Regions from separate parts of the Glutamicibacter sp. NPDC087673 genome, predicted to be linked through region 2. Evidence: riboswitches for the same ligand, from Rfam matches in the RefSeq annotation. Region 2 holds a riboswitch; the other holds the start of a gene.

Region 1 (14,895 bases), on a different contig from region 2:
ATGACCATGGCCGCCAAGGACAATGATCCTGACCTGGGAAAGGGGACCGGGGTAAACCGATCCTCATCCAACCCGGACAAGAAGTTTGAAGACTGATAATAAAGCTTAGCCACGCGGCATGACGCGCTGGGACTGTCCATCCACAGATAGTCCCAGCGCGTTGTCGTTTGCCGGGCCAATTGATCGAGGCAGGACGCCTCGAGCACGCACCAAGGATTTCAAGTGAGTAGCACGAGTATCTCTGATCAGCATGGCCGCACCCCACTGGGCAAGCAGCTGCGACGGCGCAAGTCCATCCAGGCGATGGCCAACGACGCCGCGAACAACGCCGGGCTCGGGACGCTCAAGCGCTCGCTGGGCGTCACCCAGCTAGTCATGATCTCCGTCGGAGCCACCCTGGGCACCGGCATCCTGGTGATCCTCGGATCTGCCGTTCCGGTCGCCGGACCGGCGATCTGGATCGCCTTCGTGCTTGCCGGCATCACCGCGCTGCTTTCGGCGGTCTCCTATGCCGAAATGGCGGGCATGGTCCCGGTCTCCGGCTCCAGCTATTCCTATTCCTACGCCACGCTGGGCGAAGGCATGGCCTGGGTGTGCGGTTGGTGCCTGGTCTTGGAATACGCAGTTTCCGCGGCAGCGGTGGCGGTGGGTGCCGGCGCCTACGTGAACCAGACGCTGGAGATCTTCGGCCTGGCTTTGCCCCAGGCCCTGGCCGCCGGCCCGGGCGACGTCGGCGTCATCAACCTCTCGGCATTGATCGTGGTCATCTTGGCGACCCTGCTGCTGGTTCGCGGTGCCCGCGAATCGGCCCTGGCCAACACCGTCATGGTGATCGTGAAGATCGCCATCCTCGTCTTCTTCGTGGTGGTCGCCTTCACCGCTTTCAATGCCGGGAACTTCGCTCCGCTGCTGCCCATGGGTGCCGCGGGCGTGACCGGGGCAGCGTCCATGGTCTTCTTCTCCTACATCGGCTTCGACGCGGCCTCGACCGCCGGCGAGGAAGCCAAGAATCCGCAGAAGGACCTGCCGCGGGCAATCATGATCGCCATGGTGCTGGTAACCACCATTTACGTGCTGGTTGCTGTAGCCGCCATTGGCGCCCGGGAGTGGAACTGGTTCGCCGAATCAGAAGCCGCCCTGGTGCAGATCGTTTCCGAGATCACCGGACAGAAGTGGATGGTCTTGGCCTTCGCCCTGGCTTCGGTGATCGCGATCGTCTCGGTGGTGCTGACCACCCTGTACGGGCAGACGCGCATCCTGCTCTCCATGGGCCGCGACGGCCTGATCCCGCGCTTCTTCGCCAAGGTTTCGCCCAGCACCCGCACCCCGGTCATCGGCACCTACGTCACCGGCGCGGTCGTGGCCATTGCCGCCTCGCTGATTCCTCTGGGCCAGCTGGCCGAAGCGACCAGCATCGGCACCCTGTTCGCCTTCTCGTTGGTAGGTGTCTCGGTAATGTACCTGCGCAAAACCCAGCCGGATACCCCGCGGACCTTCCGCGTCCCGCTGTATCCGGTGACCCCGATTCTGGGCATCGCTGCCTGCCTGTTCCTGATGTTCAACCTGGCTGGCATCACCTGGCTGGTCTTCGCCATCTGGATGGCTGTGGGAGCTGCGATCTATCTGGGCTTCGGCCGCCGCAATTCGCGCCTCGGCGCCTTGGACGCCAAGGCCTATGAAGCGGAACTGAATCTCTGACACTTTCGTCATGCGCTGGGGTTGCGGGCACTGCGGGCTAAGCTGTGTGGTGGACCACTATCGCAGCTCATGAAGGAAACACCATGCACCAGGAACCGATCAGCACCGCCGACCTCTACGACCAGCATGGGGATGCACTGCAGTCCGTCTCGGCTCAATTCCAGGACTTCGGCGGGCGGCTGTCCTTCCACGGGCCGGCACGTACCGTGAAGTGCCATGAGGACAACGGCCTGGTCAAGGAGATCCTGAGCTTCCCGGGCAATGGCGCAGTGCTCGTGGTCGATGGGGGAGCATCCCTGCGTTACGCCCTGATGGGTGACATGATTGCCGCGAATGCCGAAGCCAATGGCTGGGCCGGGGTCATCATCAGCGGCGCCGTACGCGACCGTGCGGCACTGGCTGAAATGGAACTCGGGATCAAGGCACTAGGCAGCAACCCGCGCAAAACCGTCAAGCGTTCGCACGGTTCGGTGGATGAAGTGATCAGTATCGGGGATGTGAAGGTCCGGCCGGGCGCGATGGTGTACGCGGATATCGACGGGATTCTTGTCGAGAACTAGCCGCTAGCCCATCTAGCTAGGGCTTGTCGCCTGCGCCTTCCCACTCCGCCTTGAATTCCTCGGTGCCCAAAGCCTCCAAGTCCGCGCGGATCTGGACGATTAGCCGCTCAGCTTCTTCGAGGCTGGAGGTTGTCATGCGCAGAAGCACCGAATCATCTTGGCGGGAATGCACGACTACCTGGGGCTCGTTCGCTTCGTACTCTGCATCGCCCAGCGTGGCAGAAGCCAGAGCTACAACCCAGCGGGCCGCGGCTTTCAATGGTCCGCTCTCAGCTGCTTCTATCCGTGCTTCGTAATCATCCGAAGCGTGGGTTTCCTGAGTCATGACCTGCCCCTTCCACTACTGCAACTGCCGGTATCCCCGGTTGTGTGTTCATCATATGGCCCGGGCAAGGTAAAAGGCGAGGGACATCGCCCAGCGACAGTTTGGCCACGTGCTGGCCGCTGGTCACGGGCATGGGCGGTGGGCCCGAGGCTACAGCGAGCTACTCGGCCACGCTGCGGCGATGAAGTGCGCAGGGGCGCTGGCCGATCACGGACGAAACTAGACTTGGTGTGCTCAGTGTCGGGGTTCTGGCTAGTCGATACGTTTTCCGGCTTTGCGCGCACGGTAGGCGCGCACGTGCTCGCGGTTGGCGCAGTTGCCGGTATCGCAGTACTGCTTGGAGCGGTTGCGCGACAGATCCAGCAGGGCCGCCTCGCAGTCCTCCGAGGCGCAGATCCGCAGACGCTGCAATCCGCCGGAGCGGATCACTTCCGCCAGTGCCATCGCGGCGTCCACGGCCATGCGGTCGTAGAGCGGGGTGCTGTTGGTGGTGGCGTGCAGGTGGTAACCCAGCGATTCGCTCTTGATCAATTGAGGCTGGGCGTTGGCGTTGCGCAGGATCGCATTGACCCGGAAGACGGATTCTTCTTCGGTACCTATCCAGATGTTCTTCAGCTGGGAACGCAACTGGCGAATGGAGCGAAGCTCTGCCTGGTTGTGCGCGCGGGAGCCTTCGAAATTCTCGGCATCAAGGAACTCATCGAGATCAGCGACGGTGGAGAGCATATCCACGATTTGCACCTCGGTATTCAGAAGGTTCACCACGGACTTCAATGAAGCTTCGATATCTAGGGCAAAGGTCATAATTCGTTCCTGGAAGCTGGGTAGATTGACTGCCACTCAAGCCTAACCGTATCGTCATGCTCATACCCCCATTTGCCCCTGAACGGCGGCATGAAATTCTCCGCGAAAGACTTCAAAGATCCTCATGAGCGACCTGTCTGATTCCGGCCTTCCGGCCGCCACTGCCGGCAGTCCAGTACTGCGTCAAAGCCAGTCCCGGGGGATCTGGATTGCGCTGGCATCCTCCGCGGCCTTCGGGATTTCCGGCTCCTTCGCCAAGGGGCTTTTCGAAGCAGGGTGGAGTCCCAACGCGGCCGTGGCCGCACGCATGGCCGGCGCCGCGCTGGTCCTGGCGATCCCTGCGGTCCTGGCGATGCGCGGCCGCTGGACGTTGCTGCGCACCAACTGGGTGTCGATTGTGCTCTTCGGATTGTTTGGAGTGGGAGCCTGCCAGCTGTGCTATTTCTTGGCGGTGCAGCGCTTGGATGTCGGGGTGGCTTTGCTGCTGGAGTATCTGGCTCCGGTGCTCATCGTGCTGGTGCTCTGGGCCAAGCACCAGAAGCGCCCGTCGGCGGCAACGATCGCTGGCACCCTATTGTCATTGGCGGGCCTGGTGGCGGTGCTGGATCTGACCGGCGCCACGCGGATTGATCCTATCGGCGTGCTCTGGGGCTTGGGGGCAGCGGTGGGCCTGACGGTCTACTTCTTCATTAGCGCCAAGGTCGATGGCGCGCTGCCACCCATCATGCTGTCGGCCGGTGGCATGGCCGTTGGCGCGCTAACCATGCTGCTGGTTGGCGGCTTGGGAATCCTTCCAATGCAGTGGGCCGCCGGCAGCGGATCATTTGCTGGATATGAAACCCCGTGGTGGTTGGCCTTGACCGGGCTGATCCTGATCGCCACCGTGTTCTCCTACACCACCGGTGTGATGGCCGCCCGGGAACTGGGGTCCAAGGTGGCCAGCTTCATCTCGTTGACCGAGGTGCTTTTCGCGGTGCTGTGGGCTTGGCTGCTGCTCTCCGAACTGCCTGGTGCGGTGCAGCTGTTCGGCGGCCTGCTGATTGTGTGCGGCGTGGTGCTGGTGCGTGTCGATGAACTGCGTGCGGCACGCAAGGGAATCTAAGCGGCCCGTAGGGTAAAAACGCGCACGCGATGCCAATTGTTGTGCGCCGGATGCCAAGGGAAAACCCGCTGGCCTGTACAGGCTGGGAGAAACAAGTTTCGCAGGCATCCTAACTGGAGGAAAACCCATGGGCAGCAAGTCGGTCATAGTCGTAGGCGCAGGTTCGGCTGGCTCGGTGGTCGCGCGCCGGCTCGTGGATGCCGGGGCGCGGGTGACCTTGTTCGAAGCTGGCTCCGAGGACACCAACCCTGCCATCCACGACCTCTCGCGCATGGGCGAGCTGTGGCATAGCAAGGACGACTGGGATTACCACACCGTCCCGATGGCCGGGGCAGCGAACAAGCCGATGCACCTGCCACGGGGCAAGGTGCTCGGCGGTTCCCACGCGCTGAATGCGACCATCTGGGTGCGCTGCGCCCCGCAAGATTTCGATGACTGGGCCAAGGACTGCGGCGAGCAGTGGGCCTGGAAGAATGTCCTGCCGATCTACAAGGAAATCGAGAATTTCTCTGGCGGCGCCAGCGAATTCCACGGCAGCGATGGGCTGGTGCCGGTGGACAACGACTACGAGCTGGATGAGATCCACCAGTCGATTATTGACGCCGCGGTGCAGTCCGGAATCCGGTTCAATCCCGACTACAACGGCGAGCAGCTGGAAGGCGTTTCCAAGGAGCAGATCAACGTTGCTGGCGGCGAACGCATCAACACCTGGAAGGCCTATCTGAAGCCGGTGCGCGAGCGCATGGAAATCATCACGGACGCCGAGGTGCATTCGGTGATCCTCGAATCCGGATCCGCTGTAGGCGTGCGCTATCGGATCGGCGGGCAGCTGCAGGAGCTGCGCGCGGATGAGGTGGTGCTCAGCGCCGGTGCCCTGGGATCCCCGCAAATCCTGTTGCGCTCAGGCATCGGCCCGGCGGCCGAGCTCGAAGCCGCGGGCGTCATGCCGCTGCATGAGCTGGACCAGGTGGGAAAGAACCTGCATGACCACCTGCTGGCGCCGGTGATTGCCGAAACCACCACCCGGGCGATTCCCGCCCCGCGTGCCGGGGTCTCCGTTTCGCAATCGCACATGTTCACCCGATCCCGCGAGGGCCTGGATCGCCCGGACACCCAGCCGATCTTCTTCGCCGTGCCCATGTATTCCCCGGGCATGGAACCGGTCGGCGGCACTGCGTTCACCTTGCACTCCGGGATCGTCACCCCGCACAGCCGCGGTGAAATCACCCTGGGCGGGCCTGGCCTGGATGACCCGGTGAACATCGATTTGAATGCGCTGGATGATCCGCGGGATATGCAGGCATTCCTGGTATCGATGAAGCAATGCCGCGCGATGGTGGAGCAAGATGCCTTGGCCGGGGACTGGGGAGCGAGGGAAATCTACCCGGGCGAAAAAATACGCGGCGATGAGCAGCTGGAGGATTACATTCGGAACAACGTCGTGACCTACCACCACCAGGTGGGTACCTGCCGCATGGGCACGGATGCGCAGGCCGTGGTGGATCCGCAGCTGCGGGTACGCGGCTTGGAAGGGCTGCGCGTCATCGATGCCTCGATCATGCCCAAGATCACCACCGGAAACACCAATGCCCCGGCCATCCTCATCGGCGAACTGGGCGCCAAATTCCTCTTGGCTGATCTTCGGCTCTGACAGGCGGCGCACTATGGCGGCGGCCAAGGAGAACAAGCCCTCACCTTCCAAGAGACGATGATTCCGTGGACCGCAGCTGGCGATGGAACGCGCGCCAGCTGCGTGTGAGATTCATCGAATAAACTGCTTCATGGCGAAATCGTTTCAAGCCGAAATGATATTTTGAAGGGATGAACGAATACCGGATTCCGCAGTTCCAATGGAACTCGCTGAGCTATCTCACCGCCCGAGCCGGACGCATCGGCACCCAGGAGCTCACCGAGCTGATGGAATCCGGGTCCTTGTCCCGGCATCATTTCACCATCATCTGCGCGCTGGAGGAGTTCGGCGGCATCTCCCAGAACGACTTGGCAGATCGCTCGAATGTGAACCGCGGCCATCTGGTGGCCTACCTCGATCAGCTGTCGAGCCGTGGGATCCTGGAACGCGAAGTTGATCCGGAGGACCGCCGCCGCAACGTCATCACACTGACTCCCGAGGGCCGGAAATTCGCTGCCCGGGCAATGGAGGCTGCCTCGCATAACGAAGCTAAGGTCTTCGGCGCCTTGGATGAGCCGCAGCGGGAGCAGCTGCGCGCCTTGCTGCAGCTGGTCGCTACGCAGGACGGCGAGGCACGCCAGTGAAGCGCCACCTGGAAGAAATAGTGCAGCGCAGCGTCGTCGTGGCCCCACACCGCCCGTCGCTCATCCCGGCAGCCAAGGCGACGGTCAGCCTGGCCGCGCCGCTGATCCTGTTGGCCGGCCTTGGCCGCCTTGACTGGGCAATGTATGCAGCGTTCGGCGCCTTCTGCGCGGTCTTCGGCCGTTTCGACGCGTACGCGCCGCGTTTCTGGCAGCAGTTCTCGGCAGGCATCGTGCAGCTGGCCGCAATGCTGCTGGGCACCTGTTTTTCGCTTATCGAGGCACCGTTCCCGGTACGTGTGCTAGTGCTGGCATTTATTGGTTTTGGCGCCAACTACGTCTCCCATGCCGCGCGCTGGATGCCGCCGGGACCGGTCTTCGCGGTCTTCGCCGGCGGCGCCTGCCTGGGCATCCCGGCCAGTTCGCAAAGCTTCACCGGGGTGCTGCTGGCCGGCGGCGGAACAATGGCCTTCAGCATGCTGCTGATGCTTGGCCTGTCGATGCGCAAAGCCAACCTGCTCCATACCCTGCGCTCCGGATATGCCTGGGCGCCCTCGCCCCTGGCCATGGCCCAGTCGCTCCAAATGGGCTCGGGCGTGCTGCTGGCGGGCATCGCAGGGCATCTGCTCAGCGACGGCCACTGGTACTGGGCCAGTCTCGGCGCGATCGCCGCGGTCACCGGCGCTGATGCCTATGCGCGGGTAGCCCGCGGGCTGCAGCGCTGCGCAGGCACCTGCATTGGCGTAGCGCTGACCGCAATAGTTTTCGCCTTCGATTCCCCGGTCTGGGTGATCCTGGCCGCTGCGCTGGCCTCGCAGTTCGTCATCGAGCTGGTGATCCTGCGCAACTATGCGGTGGGGATGGTCTTCATGACGGTCACCGCACTGCTCATGGTCCACCTGGTCAGCCCTGAACCGGCCGCGTCCCTGCTCATCGACCGCATCTCCATGACGGCGCTGGGCGCCTTGGTGGGTGCGGTGCAGAGCATCGCCATCTCGCTGCTGGTGGCCCGCCGGCGCCAAGGCCGAACGCCGGGGGCTACCAGTGTTCGGTGACCACCTGCGCTTCGAGCTTGCCGGCCTCGATGGAGATATGGCGGGCTAATTCCAGATCCAGTGCTCCCAGATGCTCGGGCTGGTTATGCGCTAGGCGCAGCTCGACGATGGAAACCCGCCACTCCAGGTGCGGATGCCGGTTGTCCTGCTCGGCGCGCAGGCCTACCTGGACGATGAACTGCAAGGCCGTGCTCGCGCAATCGAAACGGTAAGCGGCCCGCAAACCCAGGTCATCACGCTTCCAATCAGGCAAGGCACCCAGCCTCTGATCGAATTCGAAGCGCGGTAACGGACCGGTTGATGCCATGGTTCTCTCCTCCAAGCGGCAGCGGGTCGGACTGTGCAAGTGGTTGCTGCCTGCCGCCATGATCGCATCGACCCCGGCGATCGCGGTAGCGATCCCAGCGACTATGCAGTTTGGCCCCGGCATCTGGTGATGCCGGGGCCTGATCGAGAGACCTGTCAGGTGCTCGGGCTACTGGTGGATATCCTCGGAAACCTGCTCCGCGGTTTCCGCTTCGCGCTTGGCGAAGGATTCCGCATCACGGTAGGCGGAGGCCTCATAGCGTTCGTGCGCCACCTTGGCCAGGTGCGCGGCGCGCAGCGCCTGGTGCTGGGGGTTGCGGCGGATGACCAGGTAGCCTGCAGCCAGGATCAGGAACCAGATCGGGGTAATAGCCATAGCCATGAGGGTATCGGTCTGGGTGGTCAGGGCCCACAAGATGAAGCCGAAGAATGCCAGCACAACATATGGCATGAAGCTGCCGCCAGGGACCTTGAACTTCGATGCGTCGTGCAGGTGCGGGCGACGAGCACGGAAGACCAGGTAGCTGAGCAGGATGATGGTCCAGACGAACATGAAGCACAGGGCCGAGACGGTGGTGACCAGTGTAAATGCTCCCATGACCGAATCGCCGCCGTAGAGCAGTGCGACGCCGGCCAGCAGGAACATGCAGGAGAACATCAGGGCGTTGCGCGGAACCTTGCGGCCTGACAGCTTGGTGAACGTCTTCGGTGCATCGCCTTCCATGGACAGGCCACGGAGCATGCGGGAGGTCGAGTAGATACCCGAGTTGGCGCTGGAGGTCGCGGAGGTGAGCACCACGAAGTTGATGATGCCAGCGGCGCCAGCCAGACCGGCCAGGGCGAACATGCCCACGAATGGCGATTGCGCAGCGGAGAACAGATCCCAGGGGGTCACGGCCATCAGGATGATCAGCGCGCCAACGTAGAAGAACAGGATGCGGACAGGAATCGAGTTGATTGCCTTGGGCAGGGTCTTTTCGGGGTCCTTGGTTTCCGCCGCGGTGGTGCCAACCAGCTCAATGCCAACGAAGGCGAAGACCGCGATCTGGAAACCGGCTACGAAGCCCATGAAGCCGGTCGGGAACATGCCGCCGTCGTTCCACAGGTTAGCGAAGGATGAAGAAGCACCGTTGTGCTCGAAACCGGTGATCACCATAACCAGGCCAACCACGATCAGTGCGCCGATGGCGACGATCTTGATCAGCGAGAACCAGAATTCGGTTTCGCCAAAAGCCTTCACTGTCGCCAGGTTCAGAACCAGCAGCAGTACGATACAGGCCAGTGCCGGGATCCATAGCGGCAAATCGCCCCACCAGAAGGCGACATAATGGGCGATGGCCACGACGTCGGCGATGCCGGTAACAATCCAGCAGAACCAGTAGGTCCAGCCGGTAAAGAATGCGGCCCAAGGGCCTAGCAGGTCGCCGGCGAAGTCGGCGAAGCTCTTGTAGTTCAGGTTGCTCAACAGCAGTTCGCCCATGGCGCGCATGACGAAGAACAGCATGAAGCCAATGATCATGTAGACGAAGATGACCGACGGGCCGGCTACCGAGATGGTCTTGCCGGAGCCCATGAACAAGCCGGTGCCGATGGCGCCGCCAATGGCGATCAGCTGGATGTGACGATTGGAGAGCCCTCGTTCGAGTGCGGGGCCAGAACTGGTGGTACTCATGCTGATTGCCTTCCAGGAGTGTGGTGTGACGCCTCGAAGCGCTCCTGCCCCCAAGCCCTGAAGGCTTGGAGAGCAGCTGCTCGCTTTGAAGAACGCATCCGACTAGGAAGGATTCCAGCTGGGCATTGCGCGGCATGCTGCGCTCAGAGCAGTTGCTGCGAATGCCACGGGGAGTCCCTCGAAACTGGTGCGCTCGGTGCGGCACTGTTCTTGGTCCCTCCCCAATCTGTATTACAACCTGAGAGTTTTCACTTCCACCCGAATACTGGGTGAAGCTTGCTCCTTCGGTGAGCCCGGACGAACCTGGGCTGCTTTCCAGAGGTGCCTGTTCGTAGCGGTACAGGTGCCTGAGAGTTTCCCGGGGAGGAAATTGCTCCTACGGCGCCCGCCCATGGTGTGAGCGGATCTCTCCCGCCACGCATCAACGGCATATGTGGTGATTGCCATCACAGTATGCGCAGAAAAATGAACGTGGTGCAAGTCGCAATTTCACACTTCGGGCCCCGGATAACCGCTTGGCCACGCCAATCGTGGAAAGTGGCTGGCGAAATGGGGGATTCTCCGCTTCGTAATGATTCGGGAAGCAAGGGCATGGATGCGGCAAAGCGGGGCATCGGTTCAACCGATGCCCCGCGTGGGGAGGTACGGAGGGCTACTTCCCGAACCGTCGCAGCCGCAGCGAGTTCAGTACCACCAGCACCGAGCTGGCTGCCATGGCCGCTCCGGCGATCATCGGGTTCAGCAAGCCCAGGGCCGCAATCGGAATGCCGGCAGTGTTGTAGGCGAAAGCCCAGAACAGGTTCATCTTGATGGTGGACAGGGTTCGGGCCGAAAGGTCGATGGCCTGCGTGACCTGATGCAGGTCGTTACCCATCAGGGTGATGTCCGCGGCTTCGATGGCCACATCGGTGCCCGAGCCCATGGCGATGCCGAGGTCGGCCTGCGCCAGTGCTGGCGCGTCATTCACGCCATCGCCCACCATGGCCACGACCTTGCCCTGCTCTTGCAATGAGGTGATCGCCTGGGCCTTGCCGGCAGGGAAGACCCCGGCGAATACGTCCTCGGCCTTGATACCTACCTGGGCGGCAACCTCGGTAGCCACCGACTGGTTGTCGCCGGTCAGCAGCACCACGCGCAGGCCGCGCTCCTGGAGTTCGGCAATAGCTTTTGCGGAGCTGTCCTTGATCTTGTCCGCCACCGAGATCACTGCCTGGAACTGCTGGTCCACCGCGACCAGGATGGCGGTCGCGCCGGCCTGCTCGGCTTCCGCGAGCATGGCCTTGGCGGAGTCATCCAAGGACGCGCCCTGGGCTTCGAGCCAGCTGAAGCGGCCTACGGCAACGCGATGCCCGTTGACCGTGCCGACCACGCCGCCGCCCGGATCGGAATCGAAGTCGCTGGCTTCGGGCAGCGGGCCCAAGTCGGCTGCGGCCTTGGCGATGGCCTGGGCGATCGGATGCTCGGAATGGTGTTCCACGGCACCGGCCAAGGCCAGGACCTCATTGGGATCGACCCCGTCGATGGCCTTGGTGCCTTGATGGGTCATGATCCCGGTGGTCACGGTGCCGGTCTTGTCCAGCACGATGGTGTCCAGCTTGCGGGTATCTTCCAGGACCTGCGGGCCGCGGATCAGGATGCCCAGCTGCGCGCCGCGTCCGGTACCGACCAGCAAGCCGATCGGGGTCGCCAGTCCCAATGCGCAGGGGCAGGCGATGACCAGCACGGCGACCGCAGCGGTGAACGCCTGGTAGGGATCGCCGCTGGCAAAGAACCAGATCATGAACGTGAGCAGCGCAATGGCCAGTACGATCGGCACGAAGACGGAGGAAATCCGGTCAGCCAGGCGGGCAATGGGCGCCTTGCCCGACTGGGCTTCGGAGACCAGCTTGCCCATCTGGGCCAAGGTGGTGTCCGCGCCAACGCGGGTAGCTTCAATCACCAGCCGGCCCGACGCGTTCAGGGTCGCGCCGGTGACTTCATCGCCGGGCGCAACTCTCTGCGGTACCGATTCACCGGTCAGCAGCGAGGTGTCTACCGCGCTGGCGCCGTCAATGACCACGCCGTCGGTGGCGATCTTCTCGCCTGGGCGCACCACGAAATGGTCCCCGACCTGCACCTGCCCGGCAGGGATCTTCACTTCCGTGCCGTCGCGAAGCACCACTGCATCCTTGGCGCCCAGGTTCAGCAGGGACTTCAGCGCATCGGATGCCGAGGACTTGGCGCGGTGCTCCAGGAAGCGGCCTAGCAGCAGCAAGGTGGCCACGACGCCGGCCGTTTCAAAGTAGAGCGCATGCTCGGACATGGACATGCCGACATGGGCAGTCAGCTGCGGATCGAGGATCAGCTGCACTGCAGAGAAGAAGTAGGCCGCGAGCACACCGAGGGAAACCAGGGTGTCCATGGTCGAGGCCAGGTGCCGTGCGTTGACGGCCGCTGCCTTGTGGAAAGGCCAGGCGCCGTAGAAGACCACGGGAGTGGCCAGCGCGAAGGCGACCCAACCCCAGTGCGGGAACTGCGCTGCGGGAATCATGGAAATGATGAACAGCGGGATGGTGAAGATCGCGGAGACCAGCAGGCGGCGCAGCAGGTGGTTGGGCACCAGGTGCTCGTGCCCGCCGTGCTCATGCTCACCATCTCCCTGGTGATCCGAACCCGCAGGTTTGGGCGGGTGCTTGAGGGAAGCGGTATAGCCGGCGGCTTGCACCGTATCGATCAGTGCTTCATCGGTGACATCGGCTGGGACCTGGACCTTGGCGGTTTCCAGGGGCAGGTTCACCGTCGCGCTGACACCGGGCAGCTTGCCGAGTTTGCGTTCCACCCGATTCACGCACGAGGCGCAGGTCATTCCCTGGATGTCCAGATCGACGGTGCGCAATTCGGGGATTGTTTCATGCGGGGCATGGGAAGTCATGATTTACGACCTTGCACTTTCTTGCCGTTGTGGCTTGGTGCCTGGCTTTTTGCGGCTAGGCGTTAATTGCTTCGACGGTGTAACCAGCCTCGTCGATGGCATTGCGAATGCTTTCTTCGCTTACGGTTGCGCTGGTGGTGACGTTGGCGGTGGACACGCCCTTCGCATCGAGGAACACTTCGACCTCTTGCACCCCGTCAAGCTCCTTGAGCTCCTCGGTGACAGAGGATACGCAGTGGCCGCAGGTCATGCCGGAGATCTTGATTTCCACATGGCTAGTCAGCGGGGTGCTCTGCTCGCGGGGAATGATCTGCAGGCCCTGGTTGGAGTTCTTTTCCGAGGAGCATCCGCAATTGCAGTTGTGGCTCATGATCTTGCTCTCTTTCGATGAATTCTGTGTGAATTGGAAATGGGTCCGTTGGGGCGCGCTCAGCGCACCAAACGGGAGATGGCGGCCGTGGCCTCGGCGATTTTGTCTTGCACGATGGATGGATCACCCGTCTCGATGGATGACTTGGCCGCATCAACCACGCAATGGCCGATATGGTCATCGATCAGCTGCACGCTGACCTTGTGCAATGCCGCGTTGATAGCGGAGATCTGGGTCAGGATGTCGATGCAGTACTTGTCTTCATCGACCATCTTGGCCACTCCGCGCACCTGGCCTTCAATGCGCTTCAGGCGTCGTTCCAACGCGCTTTTATCCGCGTGATAGCCGTGGTGCTCAGCTGTTTCATGTGGCGTGTGGTTGGTATCCATATTTCGATTATACCCCCTAGGGGTATTAAGTCAAGTACCCCCTAGGGGTATCCAGCATCCCCCAGCCGGAGAGGGAAGCACGGTAGGATTTCACCCGTGAGCCACAACGAACTTCATGTGCGTCCGATTTCCGGCACCGAGCACTCATCATTCCTTGAGACCGCCCAAGACGTCAGCTTCCTGCAGCGTCCCGAATGGGCCCAGGTCAAGGGCGGCTGGCGCGGTGAATCCCTCGGCTGGTTCGAGGAAGACGAGCTGGTAGGCGCCGCACTGGTGCTGCATCGCGCAGCCCCGGTCATCAAGAAGACCCTCGCCTACATCCCCGATGGCCCGGTCATCGACTTCGGCACCTATGCTCCTGAACAGGTAATCCAGCCGCTGGCCGCCTACCTGAAGAATCGTGGCGCATTCCAGCTGAAGATGGGCCCGGGACTGGCCGTGCGCACCTGGGGTGCCGCCGCGGTGCGCAAGAACCTGGGCAAGGAAGGGTTCACCCAGCTCGCTGACCTTGAAACCCAGAGCACCTCAGGCACCGCGCTAGCGCTGAATGACGCCTTGCTGGAAATGGGCTTCTCCAAAGAAGATGTGGGACTGGACTTCGCTGCGGGCCAGCCCGAATTCGTGGCCCGCGTGGCGTTGCAAGATGATGACGGCAACCAGCTGGACGTGGACCAGGTCATGGCCAGCTACTCGGCGACCACCCGCAACGAGACCCGCAAGGCGCTGAAAAGCACCCTGGAAATCGAAGTTGGCCAGACCAAGGACATGGCCCGCTTCCATGCCCTGTACAACCACACCGCGGACCGCCAGGACTTCACCGGCCGCCCGCTGGGCTACTTCGAGAAGATGCACACCGTGCTCAACGAAGCGGTGCCGGGCTCCTGCACCCTATACATCGCCAGCAACGAAGGCGTGGACCTGGCCGCATCCATTGTCATCCGTTCCTCGAACCTGGCCTGGTACCTGTACGGCGCTTCCTCCTCGGAGCAGCGCAAGCTGTTCGCGCCGAAGGCGATCATGCAGCACATGGTCATCGATTCCATCGAGGCAGGTTGCCGCTATCTGGACCAGGGCGGCGTGAGCGCGACCCTGGACAAGGAGCACCACCTCTCGGGGCTGACCAAGTTCAAGACCAACACCGGCTGCGACATCGTGCAGACCAACGGCGAGTGGGACCTGGCGCTGAACAAGCCCCTGGCGTGGGCCTTCGAAAAATACATGAACTGGCGCAAGAAGTAGGGAAAACACCACTTTGGCAATCGATCCAACCCAGCCATTTGTCCCGGTCATCCTCGGCGGGGACATCGGCACCTACACCTTGGCGCGCGAATTCTACGAGGCCTACGGGGTGCGCTCGGTGGTTCTGCCGGCTGCCGGCAACGGCGTCATCGAGCACTCGGTAGCCATCGAACTGCGCCCCATCGGCTCCATG
Region 2 (14,895 bases):
ACCACCACGCGCATCCCGGCCAGCACTGCCGACGCGGCGTTGGTGCCGTGGGCCGAGGCCGGAATCAGGCACAGATCGCGCTGGCCTTCGCCGCGCGAACGGTGGTAGTCCGAGATGGCCAGCAGGCCCGCGTATTCGCCCTGCGAGCCGGCGTTGGGCTGGATCGAAACGCCAGCGTAGCCGGTGATTGCGGTCAGGCGCCCTTCCAGGTCGGTGATCAGCTCGCGCCAGCCCTCGGTCTGCGCTGCAGGCGCGTAGGGGTGGATCGAGGCGAATTCCGGCCAGGTGATGGATTCCATTTCGGCGGCCGAGTTCAGCTTCATGGTGCACGAACCCAGCGGGATCATGGTGCGGTCCAGGGCCAGGTCGCGGTCCGAGAGCCGGCGCAGGTAGCGCATCATCTGGGTTTCGGAGGAGATGGTGTTGAAGATCGGGTGGGTCATGAAGTCGCTGGTGCGCACCTGCCCTGCCGGGATCTCGAAGCCTTCCGGAGCCGAGAGCTCTGCGCCGAAGACCTCAAGCAGGGTCTTGACTACGCCCGAGGTGGTGGCCTCGTCGGTGGAGATGCCCACCTGGGTCTCGCCCACCTTGCGCAGGTTGATGCCTGCTTCGATGGCCTTGGCAATGATGGCATCGGCGTTCTCGACGTTCACCACAACGGTGTCGAAGAAGGAATCCGATGCCAGGGTGTAGCCGCCGGAAACCAGCGAGCTGGCGATCACCCGGGCGTGGTTGTTGGCGCGCGAGGCGATCTGCTTCAGGCCGGCTGGGCCGTGGTAGACCGCGTACATCGAAGCGCAGATGGCCAGCAGGGCCTGTGCGGTGCAGATGTTGGAGGTGGCCTTTTCGCGGCGGATGTGCTGCTCGCGGGTCTGCAGGGCCAAGCGGTAGGCAGGGACTCCGGCGTCATCGGCCGAAACGCCCACCAGGCGTCCTGGCATGGAACGGGTCAGGCCATCGGCCACGGCCATGTAGGCAGCGTGCGGTCCGCCGAAGAACAGCGGCACGCCGAATCGCTGGGTGTTGCCCACGGCGATATCGGCACCCTGCTCGCCCGGAGGGGTGATCATGGTCAGGGCCAGCAGGTCGGCAATCACGGTAACCATGGCGCCGGCTTCCTTGGCGGCTGCGATGATCGAAGCGTGGTCCGCGATCGAGCCGTCGTTGCCAGGCTGCTGCAGGACAATGCCGGAGATCTCGCCCTCTGGCAAGCCTGCGGAAAGGTCGGCAATCTCGACTTCGAAGCCCAGCGCGTCAGCGCGGCCCTGCACGACCTTGAGGGTCTGCGGGAAGATGTTGGAGTCCAGCACGGTCTTGCCCTTGGACTTCTTCTTGTTGGCGCGGCGCATCATCAGCACGGCTTCGGCGGCGGCGGAGGATTCGTCCAGCAGCGACGCGTTGGCGATGGGCAGGCCGGTCAGGTCCATGACCATGGTCTGGAAGTTCAGCAGGGCTTCGAGGCGGCCCTGGGAGATTTCCGGCTGGTACGGGGTGTAAGCGGTGTACCAGGCTGGGTTTTCCACGATGTTGCGGCGGATCACGGCTGGGGTGATGGTGTCGTAGAAGCCCTGGCCGATCATCTGGGTCTTCATGACGTTCTTCGAGGCAAGCGCACGCAGGTGGGCTAGAGCTTCGGTTTCGCTCAGGGCGTCTGGGATATCCAGTGCGGAGTCCTGGCGGATGTCTGCCGGAACGGCGGTGTCGATCAGTTCTTCCAGGCTGTCGTAGCCCAGGGTCTGAAGCATGGTGGTGACGTCGGAAGGACGTGGGCCGATATGGCGTGAAACGAATTCAGTATTCGCTCGTGCCGAAGTCTGCGTGATGGTCATGGTGCTGGTATCTCCATGGGATCTGTCTTGGCGCATGCCAAAGGAAGGTCTTTTTACCTCCCCATCCCTGTTGCATAACCTGAGAGTTTTACGCATCCAGCAAACCAAGCCGGGCACTTGCACCTTCGGTGAACCGGAACGGGCCGGTTTCTTTCCAGAGTTGCCTCATGATGGCGGTACGGGTGCCTGAGAGTTTCCTGGGGAGGAATTGCTCCTACGGCGCCCGTCCATGGTGTGAACGGGACTCTCCCGCCATCCGTCTATGGCGCGCGCTGCCGGCCGGAGACCTGCAGCACACCACCATGTTACCTGCCCCGCCCCCAAGGTCAAACAGGAGCGGGGTCCGGAAAAGTCATAAATGCGTTCAGTTGGCGTCGGCAGTTAAACGGATGTAATCAGGATATTTCGCTGACAAGGAATCACCCGACGAGGTGCCGGTGATCCGGCGCTTGACCCACGGAGCCAAATGCTCTCTGGCCCAGCCCAATTCCTGCTTCAGCTTTTCGCCGCGCGAGTTCACGGCCAGTTCCGGCAGGGACGGCTGCTGGATCCTGGAGGACCAGTTTCCCTCGGTGATCCGATGGGTGCCGAGCACGTCAAGGACCTTCGAAGCCATCAGCGTGTGGCCCAGCTCGTTCATGTGCAGCCGATCCACCGCCCAGTAGCGCAGATCGGAGAATTCTCGCCACCGCCAGTAATCGGCGATCACCGCACCGTACTCGTCCGCGATTTCGCGAACCTTCTCGTTGTAAATGGCCGTGCGCGGACGGGTCTTGGAGAACAACGGTGATTCCACGGTGTCGAAACCGGTGAACAGCACGACCGCGCTTCCGGCTTCGGCAAAGCGGCTCACCATGCCTTCATAGCCGCGCATCAGCGCATCCAGGTCCGCCTTCGGGCGCAGGATGTCATTGCCGCCGGCATAGATGGTGACCAGGTCCGGGGCCAGTGCGAGCGCCTGGTCCAGCTGCTGGTTGATCACCTGCCCGATCTTCTTGCCGCGCACCGCCAGGTTGGCGTATTCCCATTCGCCTTCGGCGCAGAGCACTTCCGAAACCCGGTCCGCCCAGCCGCGGACCTGGTTGGGCCGGGTCGGATCCACATCGCCAACGCCTTCGGTGAACGAGTCACCTAGTGCCACAAACTTCTTCACTTCGCTCCTGCTTCGTTCCATTCCCGATGGGTTTACTACGCGTTGCTGCCGGCAGCCTGGGCCGACATGTTCTTCTGCATGATCAGCTGGCGGGCCAGCTGGCTGAGCTTGACCCCGGTGGAGATCTCCTTGGCGCCTTCATTGCGCGAGGGGATGAATCCGAAGCCCAGCTGGTGGGCCGGATCGGCAAAGGCCAGCGAGGAGTTCGCACCGTCATGGCCGTAGGCGAAAATCGACCCATAGTTGTTGCGCGCGGTGGCCTTCATGAACCCCAGGGCGAAGGCCTGCAGCAGCCCGTTGGTCCGGTCATGGCCGTAGACCAGCTCGGTGGAAACCTGGGACCAGGTGTCGGCGGTGAGGAATCCGCGGGTGGCGCCCAGTGCCGGCACTGCACCGAATGAGGCGGCATAGATTGCGGCCAGTCCTTGGGCATTGGCGACCGCGCCCATGGATGCGGGACCCAGTTCGCGCACCTGCGGCGCGTTGGCCAGTTCGTGCCAGTTGTAGACCGGGCCGTTTTCCAGCGCGAAACCGGAGGCCGAGTTCACCGAAAGCCCGGCCGGGGAGAACGGATCGAAGAATTCCGGTGCGGCGTCAGCGCCCGGCAGTACATCGCGGTAGCGCGATTCCAGCGCGGGGTCCTGGCCGATGTAGGCTTCGGCTCCCAGCGGCTTGCGGATGCGCTCCTCGAAGACGTCTTTCAGTTCCTTGCCGGTGACCCGGCGTACCAGTTCTTCCATGAGCACGCCCAGGGTGATCGCATGGTAGCCGACAATGTGCTGGCCCAGCGGCCAGACGCTTGGCATGGAAGCGAGCACCTTGGCGTATTCGGCGGATTTCAGGAGGATCTCGCTGGGCACGCCCCCGGGCACGCCGAGCACTCCCGCTTGGTGGCTGAGCACCTCGCCGACGGTGAGCTGGGATTTCCCGTTGTCCCCGAATTCCGGCCAGTAGGTGGCCATTGGCGCGTTCGGATCGATCAGCCCATCTTGCACGAGCAGTGCCACGACCAGCGCGCCTAGGCCCTTGGTGCAGGAGAAGACGCAGGTCAGCGCGTCACCAGAGAGGTGCTCGCCGACGCTGTGGCTGAGCACCAATTCGCCGCGGTGGTACACGGCCAGCTGCGCCGAATAGCCTTCTTCCTCAGCGGCTCGCGCCTCTAGTGCTTCCGCCAGGGGCGCGAACTCTTCAGTGATCACCGATTGCATCTAAATCCTTCAAAGTGCTTGTCTCTCGTCAACTAACCCTAACCGCTTCGATCCCATGGCCCGGTAGTTCCACACGCTGACCCGACACCTAGCATATAGGTACGTCAGCTCACAGCATTGGCTTGTTTAAGCCACTAATCGACATTTCACTACCGCTGGACCCCAAGTTCTGTGAGCCAGCCTTGAAACCGGTTTGCCCACTTCATGCGCTGACCCTAAAGTTGTAATGTTTGCCTACAAAATTGAAGGAGATGATCTCGATCGCATGACTGTGAACAGTGACACGGCCGTTACCGACGGCAAAGAAACAGAACTCCGCAGGGTGATTGGCCCGAAGCTGCTGCTATTCCTCATCATGGGCGATATCATCGGCGCCGGAATTTTCGCCATCACCGGCAAAGTTGCCGGCCAGGTGGGCGGAGCCGCCTGGCTGCCGTTCCTGATCGCTTTCACGATCGCGACCCTCACCGCCTTCAGCTACCTCGAACTGGTGACCAAATACCCGCACGCGGCCGGTGCCGCCTTGTACATCCACAAGGCATTCGGCATCCACTTCGTCACCTTCCTGGTGGCGTTCACCGTGGCTTGCTCGGGCATCACCAGTGCCGCCACCTCGGCCACTTTGGTGGGGCGCAACCTGCTCATTGGCATTGGCCAGTTTGTCGACGGTGTTCCCAACACCCCGGAAGCGGGCATGTGGGCAGCTATTGCAATCATCGTGATCCTCGCCGTGATCAACTTCCGCGGCGTAGGCGAGAGCGTGAAGTTCAACCTCGTGCTGACCATAGTTTCGCTGGCCATCATGGCCGCGATCATCGGCATCGGCTTCGCGGTGATCGCCTCGGGCCAGGGTGACATTTCCCGCCTGGTGGTCTTCGAGACCCCGACCGACCGCAGCGTCTTCGCCGCCGTGACCATGGGTACTGCCATTGCGTTCTTCGCGATGGTGGGCTTCGAGGATTCGGTGAACCTGGTTGAGGAAACCAAGAATCCCAACAAGACCTTCCCGAAGATCATGCTCATCGGCCTGGGCATCTGCGCCTTGATCTACATGCTGGTGGCCGTCACCGTCATCATGGTGATTCCGACCGGCGATCTGCTGAACCCTAAGAACCCGGATGCCGGCATCCTGCTGGATGTTGTGCGCATCGGCCTGCCGAACCTGCCGGTTGACGCGATCTTCCCGTTCTTGACCGTCTTCGCGGTGGTTAACACCGCGCTGATGAACATGCTGATGGCTAGCCGCCTGCTCTACGGCATGGCCCGCCAAGGCGTGCTGCCGCAGTTCCTGGGCAAGGTGCATTCGACCCGACGCTCGCCATGGGCTGCGATCCTGTTCAGCACCGGACTGGCCATCGCCTTGGTGGTCTACGTGAACCTGAGCAACGGAAGCAGCATTGTCGGCTCGCTGGGCGGCACGACCGCGCTGCTGCTGTTGTGCGTGTTCGCCGTAGTCAACGTAGCCCTGCTGGTACTGCGCCGCGACAAGCCGGAACCCGATTCGTTCCGCGCTCCAACGATCATCCCGATCCTCGGCGTGTTCTTCTGCTTGTTCCTTGCCGGCCCGTGGGCTCGTTCGCGTGAGGACTGGGTCCAGTACGAGATTGCCGGCCTGCTGCTGGTCATCGGCGTGCTGCTGTGGGCCGTGACCTGGTTGGTCAACCGGATCAACTACAAGAAGGGCGTCATCGAAACCCGCCCGGGACAGTACTGATCCCAGCCCGTTAACGCAGTGATGCCCGCCATTTGGCGGGCATCACTGCTTTAAGCGTGTTTTCTACGCGGTCTGCTCGACCGTTTCCTGGCGGAAACGAAGCTTCAGGCCGCCTTCGGTGCTCTGCCACCAGGAAGATACGACGAGCACCGGACCCTCTGCAGGCTTCATGCGGTAAGCGAGCAGCACCATTTGCGCATCCACTTCCCGGGCCGCAAGGACCTGCACCGCACCGGTGCTGGGCAGGCTCGCCCCGGATTCCAGCATGGTCCGGACCGTGGCCACATCCAGCAGGCCGCCATGGCGAGTCACTTCCTGGTAGCCCGGATGCAGGAAGTCGTTGAGTTCCGCGAAACTGGTGCGGATCTGCGGGTCGAGGAAACCTTGTTCCAGTTCGAAGACGGTGGCCGCGATGTCCACGCCGGGTTCCGGTGCGGCGGCGGTTTGCCCGCCGGGTGCCAGCACGGCATCTTCAGCCGCTGGAGCATGGGAAGCCGCTGGAGCATTGGAAGCCACGGGGCCGCCGCCGGCAGTGTAGCCCGGTCCGGCCTCTACTGCAGAGCCTTGCTGATGCGCGGTGGCAGCCGCACGCGCATGGCCGTCAGCAGCTTCATTCAGCTCATGTCCGGCATGGCCCTTGACCCACTCGAAGGTAAACTTGCGCCCGGCAATGGCCCGGTCAAGTTCCTTGAGGATGTCCTGGTTCAAGACCGGTTTGCCGTCGGCCTTTTTCCAGCCCTTCTTCTTCCAACCCGGCATCCACTTGCTGATGCAGTTGATCGCATACTGCGAATCGCACAGGATTCTGAGTTCTTCTTCTGGCAGGTGCTCGGTGGCCCGGAAGAGTTCGAGCACCGCTTGGAGCTCCCCCATGTTGTTGGTTCCGTGGTCCCAACCGCCAGCGGCCCAGTTGTCCTGGTCCACATACCAGGCCCAACCTGCCGGTCCGGGGTTTCCTAGGGCTGATCCATCCGCAGCTGCAATGATCGTCATGCTTTAATCCTGCCACGTTGACGCCCGCACTCGGTTCCATGCATTGGGCCATGTCGCCAGCGAATACTTGCACAATGGATCACAGCATCCAGCCAGGTCCAGGCCTAGGATTGGGATGTGAAGAAAATCCTGCCTGTATTGGCTACCCTGGTTCTGGTCCCGTCCGCATGCGCTGGCCCCTCGGTCGACGAGCTGCGCCAGCTCGATCCCGAGGGCCATACCGCCTGCGTGCATTTTGGCGGGGGCCTGGTTGACCCCGAGGGCATCGGCGCAACGAATATGCAGAAAGCCGCTGATCATGGGGCGAAGGCTTCCACCGAACAGATCAGCGCTGCGGTGGCCGCCGATGAATCGGGGGATCCCCGGATTATTGACTTGGCCACTTTCCAGGAAGCTTGCGAGGGGCAAGGCTTCGATTTCGAATAGGACAGATCGGCCCAGGACCCCTCGAAATAGCGGGCTCCTGAGCCGATCCGCCGTGGATCGCCAGCGCGCCTAGGCGGGGTACAACGGGTTGTGCCCGGCTTGGACTCGCTCGTCAGCCCGGACTTCGCCCGGTGCCGTACCGTTCAGGAACGGACCGTTCTCGGCCAGCTCATCTCGGCCCGGCGCTTCGAGCCAGTTCGCCAACTCCGGCCCCTTCGGGATGATCCGGGTCGGGTTGATGTCCTCATGAACCACGTAGTAGTGCGCCTTGATCTGCTCGAAGTCGATGGTGTCGCCGAAACCCGGGGTCTGGAACAAGTCCCGCGCATAGCCCCAGAGGTTCGGCATGTCGATGAGCTTGTTGCGGTTGGCCTTGAAGTGGCCATGGTAGACCGGGTCGAATCGCACCAGCGTGGTGAACAGCCGGACATCGGCCTCGGTGATGTGATCACCCATCAGGAAGCGGCGGGTGCCCAGCCGGTCTTCGAGGTAGTCCAAGGTGGCGAATAACCGGTCGTAGGCATCGTTGTAGGCCTGCTGGTCCCCGGCGAACCCGGCACGGTAGACGCCGTTGTTGACCTCGGTGAAAATCCGCTTGATCAGCGGAAGCATCTCATCGAGCTGGTCCTGCGCAATGAGGTCCGGGGCGCCTTCCCGGTGGAACTCCTTCCACTGCGTGGACATGTCCCAGGTGATCTGCGGGTAGTCATTGGTGACAACCGCACCGGTGGGGATATCGACGATTGCCGGCACGGTGATGCCGCGTGGATAGTCGGCAAAGCGCTTGAAGTAGTTCTCCTGGACCCGCTCGGTACCCAGGACAGGGTCCTTGCCCCCGGGGTCCAGGTCAAAGGTCCAGCTGCGTGCGTCGTGGGTTGGGCCGGGCAGTCCGACGGACAGCGCGTCTTCCAAGCCCAGCAGGCGGCGAACGATCAGGGTGCGGTTGGCCCAGGGGCACGCGCGGGCTGCGACCAGATGGTAGCGGCCAGCTTCCACCGGCCAAAGCCGGGCCCCGTCCGAAAGCCCCGCGTTGGGATGCCCGATCTTGCTGTGGCTGTTTCCCTCGCCATAGTGCTCGGCGCTGGCATCAGCGACGATGCGGTCCTGGATGTAATTGGTGTCCCGGGTGAATTCCCCGCCGGTGACGTAGGCGCCCTTGGTCGAATATTCCTCGCTCATCGCATTCCTTCCAAAGAATTTTGAAGTCCCGTGCATAAACCATTCACCTCGAGACTATGGCAGTTGGGCAGGTATGGAAATGGCGCAATGCACTTTTCCACTCCCCGCCGATTTCGACCCGGTCTAGGCGTTGACCGAGGCGTTTTCGCGCACGGTGCGCATCGCCTTGCTCCAGGCGAGCACCTGTTCAAGCATGGGCTGCACGCTGTTGGCCGACCGTTCGGTCGGAGCAAAAGCCGAGAAGTTCTCGAAGTCGGAGAATAGCGAGAACATGCCGGTCTTCTGCACGTGGGCGATCTGCAGTTCCGAGAGGATCCCGCGCAGGTGCTCCACGGCACGCGAGCCCATGGCGGAGCCGTATCCGACCATGCCAGCGGCCTTGTTATTCAGCTCTGCATTCAGGTAGCTCAGTGCGTTGGCCAATGCAGGCTGGACGGAGTGATTGTACTCGCCAACAATGAAAATGTATCCATCGAATTCGCTCATCTTGGCGGCGAAGGCCTTGGTGTGCCCGTTCTGGTAGTTCTGGTAGGCGGCCGGGAACGGCTCGTCGAGCATCGGCAGGTTGAAATCAACGATGTCCACCAGCTCGTAGTCGGCACCACCGAATTCCTGGGCCCTGGCCAGCACCCATTGAGCGACGCCCTGGTTGACACGTCCTGGACGGGTGGAACCGGTAACGATAGCGATCTTCGACAAGTTGCTCTCCTTGGAGTTCTCCGGCCAACAATGTAGTTGACACGTCATCTTCTCTTGCTAAATCCCACTATACAGGAGATGATTGATACGTCAACAATATTTTGAATGCCCCTCCCTGGGGACAACATGGTTAGGAAAGAGAATGAAGAGCGAAGAGACCCGCTGGCTCACCGACAGCGAGCAGGACCTCTGGCGCACCATACGCGAGTTCCTCTGGCAGTTCCCCAGCGGCATGGATCGCCAGCTGCTGCGCGATTCGAACATGCTCTCCGGTGAATACTCGGTGCTGGCTGTGCTTTCGGAAACAACCGAACCAAGTCTACGCCCGGCCGACGTGGCGACCGCATTGCGCTGGGACCGCTCGCGCCTCTCCCACCTGCTGCGCCGCATGGAAGCCAAGGGCCTGGTCAGCCGCTGCTCAGATGAGACCGACCGCCGCGGGCACCAGATTACGCTCACCGCCCAGGGGCGCAAGACCATTGAGGAAGCCGCACCAACCCACGTGAGCTTCGTGCGTGAAACCATTTTCGATTCGCTGAGCCCCTCTGAACGCACGGCATTGGAATCGGCACTGCCGAAGATCCTGGCCTCGCTGGAAAAGCAGGGACTGAAAGATGGCCAGTGCTAGCTGGCTCGTTCGGCCAGTTCGCTCTTGGCTACCAGCTGGGCGAATTGCCCGCCAAGCTGGACCAGCTCGTCAAAAGTTCCCGCTTCGGCAATCCGGCCAGCTTCTAGCACGACGATGCGGTCCGCTCGCATCACGGTGCTCAACCGGTGCGCGATCAGCAAGGTGGTTCGCCCCAGTGCGAGCTCGTCCAGCGCCCGCTGCACCAAAGCTTCGGTGACCGTATCCAGGGCACTGGTCGCCTCATCGAGCACCAAGACCTTGGGTTTGCGCAGCATGGTGCGGGCAATAGCCAGCCGCTGCTGCTCGCCTCCGGAGAAACGGTGGCCGCGCTGCCCCACCTGGGTTTCCAGGCCCTGCGGCAGGCTGCGGACCAGCTGCGCAATCTGCGCGGCTTCCAGCGCCTGCCAGAGCTCTTCCTCGGTGGACTGGGGCGCTGCCCACAGGAGGTTCTCCCGAATCGAAGCATGCAGCAGGTAGCTTTCCTGGGCAACGACGGAGACCGCCTGGGCGATGCCTTCAGGGTCGAATTCCTTCAGGTCAATGCCGTCGAGCAATACCTGGCCCTCGGTGGGGTCAAGCAGCCGGGGCAGCAAGGATCCCAGGGTGGACTTTCCCGAACCGGTGGAACCGACGACCGCGGTCATGGTTCCCGCCTCCAGGGTCAGGTTCAGCTGCTCCAGGGTGGCGCGGTCCGCCTCGGGGTAGCGGAAGCTGACATTGCGCAATTGCACTTCGCCACGCAGCTTCCCGGGTTCGACCGCTCGCGGCCGCTGGGGTACCGGCAGCGCCTGGTCCGTATCCAGGTATTCGAAGACGCGGCTGAACAAGGCCAAGGCCGAGACCCACTGGACCGAAATCTGCATCATGCCCATGACCGGACGGAAGATTCCGGCCTGCAGCCCGGTAAAGGCCACCAAGGTGCCGATGCTCATTCCCTGCCCGGTGGCGGGCAGCCCCGCCACGATGTACAGCACTGCGGGGATGGCCGCGAAAATGATGCTCATCGTGGCCATGCGCCAACGCCCGGCCAAAGCGCTTTTCATTTCCAGGTCGATGAGCTTGTGGCTGGACTCTCCGAAGGCCGCCGCATCAGCGGCTCCGGTGCCCATGATCTTGGCCAGGCGGACCCCCGAGATGCTCAGGCGCTCGTCGATCAGCGAAGCCAGGTTCGACATCTCGCGCTGGCGCTTTCCTGTCACGGCGCGGCGCAGTTTCGCGGTTTGCTTGGCAAGCAGCACCGCTGGCGGCAGCACGACCAATGAGATCAAGCTCAGTTTCCACGAGATCGCCACCATCGCGCAGGCGGTGGCCACAACGGTGGTCAGGTTCGAGGCAATGCTCGTGGCCGAATTGGTAATCACCGATTGCATCTGCCCCACGTCGTTGACCAGGCGCGACTGCACGTCCCCGGAGCGCGAGTTGGTGAAGAATCCCAGGGATTGCTTCTGCAGGTGCGTGAACAGCCCGGTCCGCAGGCCATGCATGACGCGTTGGCCCATCAGGGTTGCCCGCCAGGTCTGGACGACTTCCAGAATCGCGGTAGCCAGGGAGATCAGCACCAGTCCCCCGGCACCCAAGAGCAGCAATCGGATATTGCTGTTGGGAATCGCGTCATCAATGAGTTCGCGGATGATGAACGGCTGGGCCAGGCCGATGACCGACGCTGCCACGATCAGCGCCATGACCGCAATCACCGACCCCAGATGGGGCCGGAAGAGCGCGGCGATGCGAGCCAGGGACACCGGATGCTCGGTGAGCCGCTGCTTGTCCCGGGCGGCGTTGCCGGACCGTCCTTGCCCGCCACCGCCCGGATGCGGCCCCGGCATTCCCATTGCAATCATGGACTCCCCCTCTACCTCTGGATTTCTCAAGTCCAGAATAACAGAGGGAACCTCACTATGTGGTTGCATCTTGAAATTGTTCCCAGAAACACACTATCCTTGAACATATGCAGAACGAAGAGCCCAAGCCTGACTTGGCAGATCTTTTCCTCCACGCTTCACGCATGCTTCGCGGCAGATGGAGGGACAGCTTGACTCCCCTGGGCATCACTCCGCACCAATCGAGGGTGCTGACCTTGCTGTCCCGCGCCGATAGGATCGGGCTGCGCAACTCGCAGCTCGCAGAACAGCTGCACATCGCCGCGCGCTCGACCACCGAGGTAGTCGACCAGCTGGAAGCCAAGGAGCTTGTCGTGCGCACCCCCGATCCGGCCGATCGCCGCGCCACGTTGATTGCGCTCAGTGCCACGGGCCGCGCCCAGCTCGGCGAGCTCGCCGAATTGCGCCGTTCGAGCATGGACGGCTATTTCGACAAGCTCGGCGACGAGGACCGCGCCGAGCTCACCCGGCTGCTGGCAATCCTGGACCGCGAGAACCCGCGGCCGGTGCGCGGCGCTTGCAAGAATCCGGCGAAAGAAAACTAGCTGCCAGCTAGCGGATAGAACCCGAGGCCCCGGCATACGCGTGCCGGGGCCTCGGGCGCTGGTTGCCGCTGCTGGCTAGTTCTCGGTCTTCCCGCGGCGCCAGTAGCCCATGAAGGCTACCTGCTTGCGGTCCACTCCGGCATCGCGCACCAGATAACGGCGCATTTCCTTGACCGTGCCGGCTTCACCGGCAATCCAGGCGTAGAACGGTGCGGAATTTTCCTGGCCCGTCTCCCACAGGATGTCCGCATCAACATCGATATCTTCCGGCTCGGCGTTGGTATGGACCACGCCGGCTGCTGGAATCGCGACTACCTGGCGCAAGGCCGACTGCAGCAATTCACCATGCTCATGGCTGCCACGGGTCAGCCACTGCACCGAGACGCCGGAGCGGGTGGAGGCACCGAGGATATCCGTGGTCTCCGGGACCTCGATCAGCGCATGGCCGGTGACGTTGGAGGGCAAGGCTTCGAGGATGGCGCAAATCGCCGGGGCGGCGGTTTCGTCACCGGCAAGCACCACGCGGGTTGCCTCGCCGCGGCGGAACTCGATGCCGCCGTAGCTGGAGTCGTTCAGGGTCTTGTTCGGGCCCAGCAGCAACAGCTGGTCGCCCACCTTGGCCCGGTCGCCGAACTCCGTAGCCGGCCCGCCCTGGAGCTGGCCGTCAACCATGTGCCCGTGCATCACGAAGTCGATATCCAGCTCGGCTGTGGCCCCGATATTGTCCCGGTGCCCGGCTTCGCGGAAGGCCCGCACGGTATAGGTGCGCATGTGGCCGCGGGTATCGGGATCAATCGACAACCAGCGCTTGTACCAGCCCTGCTGCTCGGCAGGACTGGTCATCGCCCCGGGTCGCATCGAGGCGATCTCGTCGGTCAACGCAGTACCGCCGGCCGGTGGCAGCAAGAGCTTGATGCGCATATCCAGCGGGTGGCTGTTGGTGCCGAAGTACTCCAGGTCCTCGCCGCTGACGGTCACCCGGCGGAAGGATGGCGCGAGCTGCTGGCTATTGACAACAGTGGTATCAAAGGCCAACGTCGGCACATGCTCATGGGCCGGGCGCTCCGATTGCGGATCAAGCGCGGCGGCTGCTTGGGCAGCTTGCTTCACATTTGCCGCCTGCTTCATCGCAGTTTTCTTCGCAGAAGCTTCGGTACGGAAAATGCCCTGGGAAGCCAGCACCTGCTCGGTGCGCAGCACCCGGTGGCGGCCAATGGGAAGCACCAGCGGAGTGCCGCCCACCGGGTCGGGGATCACGCGGCTGGGCATGCCGAAAACATCCTTGACGGTCTTTTCGGTGACCACATCGTTGGGATGGCCGGCAGCGTAGATCTTGCCGTGGCGCAGCGCCACCAGGTAGTCGGCGTAGCGGGCGGCCAGGTTCAAATCGTGCAGCACGATCACGACGGTGATCCCGCGGCTGCGGTTCAGCTCGCTGACCACATCCAGGACTTCGAGCTGGTGCGCCACGTCCAGGAAGGTGGTCGGCTCGTCGAGCAGCAGCAGGTCGGTCTCCTGCGCCAGGGCCATGGCGATCCAGACGCGCTGGCGCTGACCGCCGGAGAGCTCGTCCACCGAGCGGTCGGCCAGCTCGGTGGTGCCGGTCAGCTCCATGGCGCGATTAACCGCTGTCTCGTCCTCGGCAGAGAAGCGCTTGAACAGGCCCTGGTGCGGGTAGCGGCCGCGGCTGATCAGCTCGCGGGCGGTGATGCCGTCCGGAGCGGTGGGCGATTGCGGCAGCAAGCCCAAGGTCTTGGCGACTTCCTTGGCCGGCTTGGAGTGGATATCCGCCCCGTCCAGGAGCACCTGGCCCCCGGCTGGCTTGAGCAGCCGCGACAGTGCGCGCAGCAGGGTGGACTTGCCGCAGCCATTGGCGCCGACGACGATGCTCACCTGCCCGGCAGGGATATCCAGCGACAGCTCGTCGACGATGGTGACCTTGTCATAGGCCAGGGTCAGATCGCTTGCCTGCAAAGTGGCCATGGGTTATGCCCCGCTTCCAGTTGAGTTTGCGCGCACCAGAATCCAAATCAGGAAGGGTGCACCGAATGCGCCGGTGATAACGCCCACCGGCAGCGAAAGATCCGCGAACAGGTTCGCGGCAAAGAAATTGGCAACAGTCACCAGCGTTGCCCCGGTCAGGCCGGAAAGCAGGATGTTGATCGGGCCGCGGGTCAGCGCGGCAGTAATCGGGCCGGCCAGGAAGGCAACGAACGCCATCGGCCCGGTGACCGCAATCGGCAAGGCGCCCATGGCCACCGCAACAAAGACCAAGATCGCCCGGGCCCAGCCCACGTGCAGCCCCAGGGCCGCCGCGGTGTCCTCGCCCAGCTCCAGCATTTTCAGCTGGCGCAGCACCAGGGGCAGCAACAGGATGCCGATGGCGCCAAGGGACGCCAAAAGCAGCAGCGCATTCTCCCAGTTGCTCGAGGCCAGCGAACCCGTCAGCCAGTGCATCACATCGCTGGCCGTATTCACCTGCGCCTGGGTCAGCAGGTACTGGATCAGCGCCTGGAGCATCGCGCCGATGGCCAGGCCCGCCAGGATCAGCCGGGGACCGGTCCGCTTGCCCGAGGCCGAGAGCCAGTAGATCAATGCAGCGACCAGCAGCCCGCCGGCCAGTGCGAAGGCGTTGAGCTTC

The links. Region 2 has a riboswitch for glycine ahead of gcvP (aminomethyl-transferring glycine dehydrogenase). Riboswitches for the same ligand answer to the same signal wherever they lie in the genome.
Region 1: linked by a shared signal. The riboswitch ahead of cycA (D-serine/D-alanine/glycine transporter) and the one ahead of gcvP (aminomethyl-transferring glycine dehydrogenase) in region 2 are both predicted to bind glycine.

The regions. Positions count from the first base shown of each region.
Region 1 covers NZ_JBIUWB010000001.1:306,915-321,809, reverse strand. Annotated here, with positions in the region: gene ACIOTL_RS01515 (hypothetical protein) at 1-96, shown strand, start outside; gene ACIOTL_RS01510 (amino acid permease) at 304-1,698, shown strand; gene rraA (ribonuclease E activity regulator RraA) at 1,782-2,258, shown strand; gene ACIOTL_RS01500 (hypothetical protein) at 2,275-2,583, opposite strand; gene ACIOTL_RS01495 (CGNR zinc finger domain-containing protein) at 2,836-3,387, opposite strand; gene ACIOTL_RS01490 (EamA family transporter) at 3,512-4,489, shown strand; gene ACIOTL_RS01485 (GMC family oxidoreductase) at 4,617-6,140, shown strand; gene ACIOTL_RS01480 (MarR family winged helix-turn-helix transcriptional regulator) at 6,311-6,763, shown strand; gene ACIOTL_RS01475 (FUSC family protein) at 6,760-7,815, shown strand; gene ACIOTL_RS01470 (4a-hydroxytetrahydrobiopterin dehydratase) at 7,799-8,122, opposite strand; gene cycA (D-serine/D-alanine/glycine transporter) at 8,291-9,793, opposite strand; glycine riboswitch at 10,119-10,217, opposite strand; gene ACIOTL_RS01460 (heavy metal translocating P-type ATPase) at 10,446-12,704, opposite strand; gene ACIOTL_RS01455 (heavy-metal-associated domain-containing protein) at 12,760-13,074, opposite strand; gene ACIOTL_RS01450 (metal-sensitive transcriptional regulator) at 13,134-13,463, opposite strand; gene ACIOTL_RS01445 (peptidoglycan bridge formation glycyltransferase FemA/FemB family protein) at 13,560-14,702, shown strand; gene ACIOTL_RS01440 (hypothetical protein) at 14,716-14,895, shown strand, end outside.
Region 2 covers NZ_JBIUWB010000012.1:24,614-39,508, reverse strand. Annotated here, with positions in the region: gene gcvP (aminomethyl-transferring glycine dehydrogenase) at 1-1,829, opposite strand, end outside; glycine riboswitch at 1,994-2,091, opposite strand; gene ACIOTL_RS17935 (SGNH/GDSL hydrolase family protein) at 2,194-2,982, opposite strand; gene ACIOTL_RS17930 (serine hydrolase domain-containing protein) at 3,018-4,190, opposite strand; gene ACIOTL_RS17925 (APC family permease) at 4,456-5,904, shown strand; gene ACIOTL_RS17920 (RNase H family protein) at 5,968-6,897, opposite strand; gene ACIOTL_RS17915 (hypothetical protein) at 7,015-7,323, shown strand; gene ACIOTL_RS17910 (glutathione S-transferase family protein) at 7,393-8,502, opposite strand; gene ACIOTL_RS17905 (NADPH-dependent FMN reductase) at 8,626-9,201, opposite strand; gene ACIOTL_RS17900 (MarR family winged helix-turn-helix transcriptional regulator) at 9,344-9,829, shown strand; gene ACIOTL_RS17895 (ABC transporter ATP-binding protein) at 9,826-11,670, opposite strand; gene ACIOTL_RS17890 (MarR family winged helix-turn-helix transcriptional regulator) at 11,862-12,254, shown strand; gene ACIOTL_RS17885 (SIP domain-containing protein) at 12,330-14,237, opposite strand; gene ACIOTL_RS17880 (iron ABC transporter permease) at 14,241-14,895, opposite strand, start outside.